DNA from 2 places in the Mycobacterium sp. SMC-14 genome. Region 1 is predicted to be linked to the other one. Evidence: riboswitches for the same ligand, from Rfam matches in the RefSeq annotation. Region 1 holds a riboswitch; the other holds the start of a gene.
What was found. A riboswitch is a leader RNA that binds a small molecule or an ion and turns the genes downstream of it on or off. The one in region 1 is predicted to bind cobalamin.

Region 1 (3,625 bases):
GCCGGGCACCTGGCTGACGATGCCGCAGCCCAGCGCGGCGACCGCGCCCAGCAGTATCACCGCCGGGACCACCACGCGATGGTCGGAGGTGCCGACCACGATGCGGGCGATGTGCGGCACCACCAGCCCGAGGAACGCGATCGGTCCGCAGAACGCGGTCGTGACACCCGCCAGCAGCGACGCCGAGATGACCGTGACCACCCGGGCCCGGTGCACGTTGATGCCCATCGTCGCCGCGTAACTCTCGCCGAGCAGCAGGGCGTTGAGCGGGCGGATCGTCAGCGCCGCGGTCAGTAGCCCGACCGCCACCAGCGGCAGCAGCAACTCCAGATCGGCCCAGCCGGTTCCGGCGAAACTGCCCAGGCCCCACAGCAGGTACTGCTGCACCCGCTGTGGATCGGAGTACACCATCGCCAGGCTCACCAGCGCGGTGCTGGCCGCACCGATCATCACCCCGATCAGCAGCAGCGTCGCCGCCGAGCGGGTCCACCGCGACAAGACCAGCACCAGCGTGAGCATCGCCGCCGCCCCCAGGGCCGCCGCGATCACTTCCGCGGCGCGGCTGGCTCCGGCCACCGCGGTGGTGAATCCGCCGCCTGCCGCGCCACCGAGCAGCACCACCAGCGCGACGCCGAGGCTGGCACCGGAGCTCACGCCGAGGATGTAGGGGTCGGCGAGGGTGTTGCGGAATAGGGTTTGCAGCTGCAGTCCGGCGACCCCGAGCGCGGACCCGGCGGCCAGCGCGGTGAGCACCCGCGGTAACCGCATGTTCCAGACGATCACCTGCCAGCGCGGGTCGGAGGGCTCGGCGCCGAACAGCACCTGCACGGTGTCGAGCACCGGCACCCGCACCGGCCCGAGCACCAACCCCAGCACGGCCAGCAGAACCACCGCGGCGCTCAGCGCGGTCAATACCAGGGCGATACGTGGCTTCATCGCGACACCCGCCGGTAGAACTCGAATGGATGGTTGGCGGCCAGCGCGGGATGCAGGATCGCGACCAGGTCGCCGAGCAGCAGATCCGGGCGCGCGGTGCCGCGTTCCCAGTAGAGGTTGCCGCCTCCGGGGGTCATCGCCTTGGTCGCCGACCACACGTGGCCGATCCGCAGCGCGGTCAGCTCGCCGTAGCGGCTGTCGCGGGCCACCGCGTCGCCCAGGGTCCGCCAGTCGTCGGTGACCAGCCATACCGGCGCGGTGCCGGCACTGGCGTACACCGACTCGAAGTTCAGTTGCCGGTTTTCGGCGCCGGTGTCCGACAGCCAGGGGTAGGTGCCTCCGGCGTCGGCGACCAGACGCCCCGAATAGCTGTCGCCGGTGGGCATCGACCAGCTGCCCGAATACATGGTGCCGACCAGAACCTCGGCGGGCTTCGCCCCGGCGGCTTGAGCGGCCAGGGCACGGTAACGGTTGCGGATGTCCTGGTAGGTCTGCGCGGCCTGACGTTCGGTCCCGGTCAGCGCGGCGAACACCTTCATCCACTCGGCTCGGCCCAGGGGAGTGGATTCCAGCCATTCGGCGTCGGCCAGTACGGGCAGACCGGCCTCGCGCAGCTTGGGATAGCCGGGATCGTCGATACCTTCGGTGACCAGCAGATCGGGGCCGGCACTGAGCACCCGCTCGACGTTGAGCTGTCCGCCGGGGGCGTACCCGACGATCTCACCGGTCTCGATGCGGGCGCGAATCTGCGGATCGGCGACGGCGGCCGGGCTCGCCACTCCGGTGACCACGCCGGCTTGCCCGAGTTCGGTGATCATCGCCAGGTGCGTCGTCGAGCCCGAGTAGAGGCTGTGTACCGGGACGGTGATCTGTTGGGCGTGGGCCAGTTCGCCGCTCAGTGCCGGTGCGGGCGCACCGCAACGCACCAGTACATAGGACACCGGCTTGCCGCCGAGGTAGGGCCGTTTGACAGTCAGGACCTGGTAGCTGCCGTGGTATTCGAGGACGAAGTTGGTGGCCTCGGTCAGCGTCGACTTGTCGGGAAAATAGTCGGCAGCCGGATCGAAGTCGGTGATGCAGCCGGCGCGCGCCTGCGGGGTGCGGGCTGCGAGTTCGCCAGAGCAGCTGGCCAACGACAGCGCGGTGGCCAGCGCTACCAGGAGCGCAGGAACTACCCGCAACGCACGGGGCATGGGCGTGAGTCAGCTTCCTCGGGGTACACCGCCCCGGTACGCAGGACGCGTTGACGTGAGTCTCCTGGCTCTCGGATCACTGCTTGCCTCGCCTTCCAACCCCACAAGTGGCGGGCCGTGGCTGATGAGGGTCGCTCCCCGATGACAGTGGCGGGACCGCGCCGGATTCACACCGGCTTCCTCAATCGTCATCGCCTTACCGGCGACATTGTTGCATGCCGTGCTGCGTTAGGCTGGCCGCCGTCTCGTGGCGTCAGGAACCCGGTGCGAATCCGGGGCGGTTCCGCCACTGTGAAGGGCCATCGGCGCAGCCGGGCCCGTTAGCCAGATACGGCCACGAGACATCCGACGACGAGGGGCGAGAACCCCGAGGAGGCCCCTGATGGCTGATGCACGCCGTATCGCGCTGTTGTCCACGTCCGACACCGACCTGCTGTCCGCGCGGGCCAGTGGCGCGGCGTACCGGCTCGGCAACCCGGCACGCCACGACATCGAACCGCTGGTGGCCGGCACCGACGTCGTGGTGCTGCGCATCCTGGGGTCGTCGGCCGAGATCGCCGACGAACTGAAGCTGCTGCGCGCGACGGGCCTGCCGCTGGTGGTGCTCGGCGGGGAGCGCTCGCCCAACGCCGAGTTGATGGAGTGCTCGACGGTCCCGATCGGCCTGGCCGCGCAGGCACACGCCTATCTCGCCGAGGGTGGGCCGGCCAATCTCGCGCAGCTGCACGCGTTCTTGTGTGACACGGTGCTGCTCACCGGGGAGGGTTTCGATGAGCCGGCGGTGATCCCGGAGTGGGGTTACGGCAAGCGCGAGTCTGTCGAGGCTCCCGACGCGGTGCGGATCGGGGTGCTCTACTACCGGGCCCATGAGGTCAGCGGCAATGCCGGTTTCGCGCACGCGCTGGCCGACGCCATCGATGGGGTAAAGGTCGCCACCGGGGCGGTCGGGGTGCCGATCTTCGCCGCGTCGCTGCGCAACGCCCCCGATGAGCTGTTTGAGGCGCTGGCGCAGCTCGATGCGGTGGTGGTCTGCATGCTGGCGGCCGGTGGGGCGATGAATGCCACCGCCGGTGTCAGTGCCGGTGACGACGACGGCGCGTGGGACATCGAACGGATCGCGGCGCTGGACATTCCGGTGTTCCAGGGACTGTGCCTGGCGTCGTCGCGCGCGGATTGGGAGGCCAACGACGACGGCGTCAGCCCACTGGATTCGGCCACTCAGATCGCCATCCCGGAATTCGACGGACGAATCATCACGGTTCCGTTCTCCTTTAAGGAGATCGACGACGACGGGCTGCCGCACTACGCCGCCGACCCCGAGCGCTGCGCCCGGGTGGCTGGAGTCGCGGTGAATCACGCTGTGCTGCGCCGCATCCCGAATGCCCAGAAGAAGCTGGCGCTGGTGCTGTCGGCCTACCCCACCAAGCACTCCCGGGTGGGCAACGCCGTCGGCCTGGACACCCCGGTCTCGGCGGTGCGGCTGCTGCGCCGGTTGT
Region 2 (3,625 bases), 2.3 Mb from region 1:
ATCAGCTGCGGCGCGGCCCGATACGGGCCGCAGTCTCGATCGCAGGAAGTCGGTCATCGCAGAACGATCCGCACCCGTGAACAGCCTGCCGGTCGTAGACACCGGCACTGCGAGCAGATCCGCGATCAAGGCCGGGTCGAGAGCATTGTGGAGATAAGCCATACCCGCAAGGGCATCTGGCTGATCCGCGACAACTCGAGCGAACCCCGCAAGGTAGTCGCAGTATCCACGTACCTGCTTCACCGGATGCTGCTTGGGACCTCCTGGCATCCCGGGGACGTCAACCAGGTCGGGGTCGCCCTCAAACGTGTAAGCGGCTGACCACTGCTTGAGCTCCACGACGACATACGACGGCTGACCGGTCTGAGGGTGAATCCCAGCTAAGACCACATCGGCTCGCTGCGAGGTCAAAGGAAGGTGGTATTCAACCAGCATTTCCACATCGCCCAGACCGGCCGCAACCAGGTCACTCGCAAGAACCGGAAGGCTCCGCTGCCACGACATCTGTTCGGATGGGGATGCGCGCCGGCCGGTGCGAAAAAGCATCTGCTCGAGCAATTGCTCTACCAATGACGAAGGTGGCTCGGCACAGGCACGACTTGCCGTCATGCGAATGAGCGTCAATGAATATTCCCCAGGGCAGCACGAATTGAATCGTGCGGGTGGGGACATATCCTGCGCCGGAAGTCCGTCGGACCGCGGTGATCATGCTAGCCGCGTACCGTCGACTCCATGGCACGCATCGTGATCATCGGCGGCCACGGCAAGATCGCCCTGCTGCTGGCCCCCATCCTCGCCCATAGCGGCCACCAGGTCAGTTCGGTGTTCCGCAATCCCGAACACGCCGAGGAGGTCGCGGTCACCGGCGCGGTCCCGGTGGTGGCCGACATCGAGCAACTCGACGTCGACGGCCTGGCCCGCGTCGTGGCCGGCCACGACGCGGTGGTGTTCTCCGCCGGAGCCGGCGGCGGCAACCCGGCACGCACCTACGCCGTCGACCGCGACGCCGCCATCCGCAGCATCGACGCCGCCGAGCAGGCCGGTGTGCGGCGCTTCGTGATGGTGTCCTACTTCGGCGCGGGTCCTGATCACGGTGTTCCCGACGACGATCCGTTCTTTCCGTACGCGCAGGCCAAAGCCGCCGCCGACGCCCACCTGCGTGCCACCGATCTGGACTGGACGGTGCTGGGCCCGAGCCGGCTCACCCTTGATCCGGCGACCGGCCGAATCGCCCTCGGCCCCGATACCGGCAAGGGGCAGGTCTCCCGCGACAACGTGGCAGAGGTGATCGCCGCCTGCCTGGCCGACAACTCGACCATCGGCCGCACCATCGAATTCAACGACGGCCAGACCCCGATCCCGGAGGCGCTTCGAGCCGATTGACCAGGTAATCTTCATTACGCAACTGGTTTGCCGTAGCTGCCGTAAGGCGGCGTCGGCATCGAGCGCAATGCGGTTTTCCGTGGAGCGCAAGAGGGAACCCGGTGAGAATCCGGGACTGTCCCGCAGCGGTATGCAGGAACGACCGCCGTCACAAAGCACTGGTCACGGGTTCGCCCACCGACTGGGAAGCGACGGCCACTAGGAGCACCTCGGTGCGCGCCTGCGAGTCCGAATACCTGCCCGTTGTGCTGGGCGCGCCGCGCCCGGCGGATCAACGCCTCGCGGAATGGGCGTCTGGTTTTGAGGGTTATAGTGCTTTATATATAGGCACGGGACCGGATCAGCTGGGCGACTGCTGGCGTTGACCCACCCTCGTCAATTGAAGGATCAAATCGTGATCGCTCAACCCTTTACCGCCACCGTTCTCGGCTCACCTCGTATCGGGCCGCGCCGCGAACTCAAGCGCGCCACCGAAAGCTACTGGGCCGGCCGGATCGGCCAGGACGAACTGAAGACGGTGGCCGCCGGCCTGCGCCGCGACACCTGGGCCCAGCTGGCCGCCGCCGGGCTGGACTCGGTGCCGGTGAACACGTTCTCCTACTACGACCAGATGCTCGACACCGCGGTGCTGCTGGGCGCACTCCCGGCGCGGGTGGCCGGCGTCGCCGATGAGCTGGACCGCTACTTCGCCGCAGCCCGGGGCAACAAGGACATCGCCCCGCTGGAGATGACGAAGTGGTTCGACACCAACTACCACTACATCGTTCCCGAGATCGGCCCGGACACGAAGTTCTCGCTGAACCCGGCCAAGGTGCTCTCCGAGCTCGCCGAGGCGCAGGAGCAGGGCATCAACGCTCGTCCGGTGATCATCGGGCCGGTCACCTTTCTGCTGCTGAGCAAGGCCGTCGACGGTGCGGACGCACCGATCGCCCGCCTTGATGAGCTGACCGACATCTACGCCGAGTTGCTGGGCAAGCTGGCCGACGCCGGCGCGCAGTGGGTGCAGATCGACGAGCCGGTGCTGGTGACCGACATCTCCGCCGACGCCCCCGCGTTGGCCGAGCAGGTCTACAACCGTCTCGGCGGGCTGAGCAAGCGGCCGTCGATCTTCGTGGCCACCTACTTCGGTGACCCGGGCGCCGGGCTGCCCGCCCTGGCCCGCACTCCGGTCGAGGCGATCGGCGTCGACCTGGTCTACGGCGCGGACACCAAGATCGCGTCGGTGCCGGAGCTGGCTTCCAAGACGCTGGTCGCCGGTGTGGTCGACGGCCGCAACATCTGGCGCACCGACCTGCAGGCCGCGCTGGCCAAGCTGGCGTCGCTGCTGGGGAGTGCGGAGGCTGTTGCCGTATCGACGTCGTGCTCGACGTTGCACGTGCCCTACTCGCTGGAGCCCGAGACCGGCCTGGACGACGCGCTGCGCAGCTGGCTGGCGTTCGGCGCCGAGAAGGTGACCGAGGTGGCCACCCTGGCTCGCGCCCTGCGCGAGGGCCGGGACGCGGTCGCCGCGGAGATCGCCGCGTCCAACGCCGCGGTCGCCTCCCGCAAGTCCGACCCGCGACTGAACAACGCGGCGCTGCGCTCGCAGATCTCCAAGATCAAAGAGGCGGGCATCCAGCGCGGTTCGGCCGAGGAGCGTCGCGCCGCTCAGGACGAGCGACTGCACCTGCCGCCGCTGCCGACCACCACGATCGGCTCCTTCCCTCAGACCGTGGAGATCCGCAAGGCCCGTGCCGCGCTGGTGGCCGGAGAGATCGACGACGCGGAGTACACCAACCGGATGAAGGCGGAGGTCGCCGCCGTCATCAAGCTGCAGGAAGAACTCGGCCTCGACGTGCTGGTGCACGGCGAACCGGAGCGCAACGACATGGTGCAGTACTTCGCCGAGCAGCTGGACGGCTTCTTCGCCACCAGCAACGGCTGGGTGCAGTCCTACGGCAGCCGCTGCGTGCGCCCGCCGGTGCTGTTCGGCGACGTCACGCGGCCCAAGCCGATGACGGTGGACTGGGCCACCTACGCCCAGTCGCTGACCGACAAGCCGGTCAAGGGCATGCTCACCGGTCCGGTCACCATCCTGGCCTGGTCGTTCGTCCGTGACGACCAGCCGCTGGCCGACACCGCCTACCAGGTGGCGCTGGCTATCCGCGAGGAGACGGTGGATCTGGAAGCCGCCGGCATCGCGGTGATTCAGGTAGACGAGCCGGCCCTGCGTGAGCTGTTGCCGGTGCGCGACGCCGACAAG

Region 2: linked by a shared signal. The riboswitch ahead of metE (5-methyltetrahydropteroyltriglutamate--homocysteine S-methyltransferase) and the one ahead of cobN (cobaltochelatase subunit CobN) in region 1 are both predicted to bind cobalamin.

Annotation. Positions count from the first base shown of each region.
Region 1 covers NZ_CP176429.1:3,516,810-3,520,434, reverse strand. Annotated here, with positions in the region: gene ACKY0W_RS16735 (FecCD family ABC transporter permease) at 1-936, opposite strand, end outside; gene ACKY0W_RS16730 (ABC transporter substrate-binding protein) at 933-2,129, opposite strand; cobalamin riboswitch at 2,166-2,355, opposite strand; cobalamin riboswitch at 2,347-2,483, shown strand; gene cobN (cobaltochelatase subunit CobN) at 2,512-3,625, shown strand, end outside.
Region 2 covers NZ_CP176429.1:1,202,928-1,206,552, reverse strand. Annotated here, with positions in the region: gene ACKY0W_RS05825 (DNA/RNA helicase domain-containing protein) at 1-609, opposite strand, end outside; gene ACKY0W_RS05820 (SDR family oxidoreductase) at 733-1,383, shown strand; cobalamin riboswitch at 1,438-1,642, shown strand; gene metE (5-methyltetrahydropteroyltriglutamate--homocysteine S-methyltransferase) at 1,763-3,625, shown strand, end outside.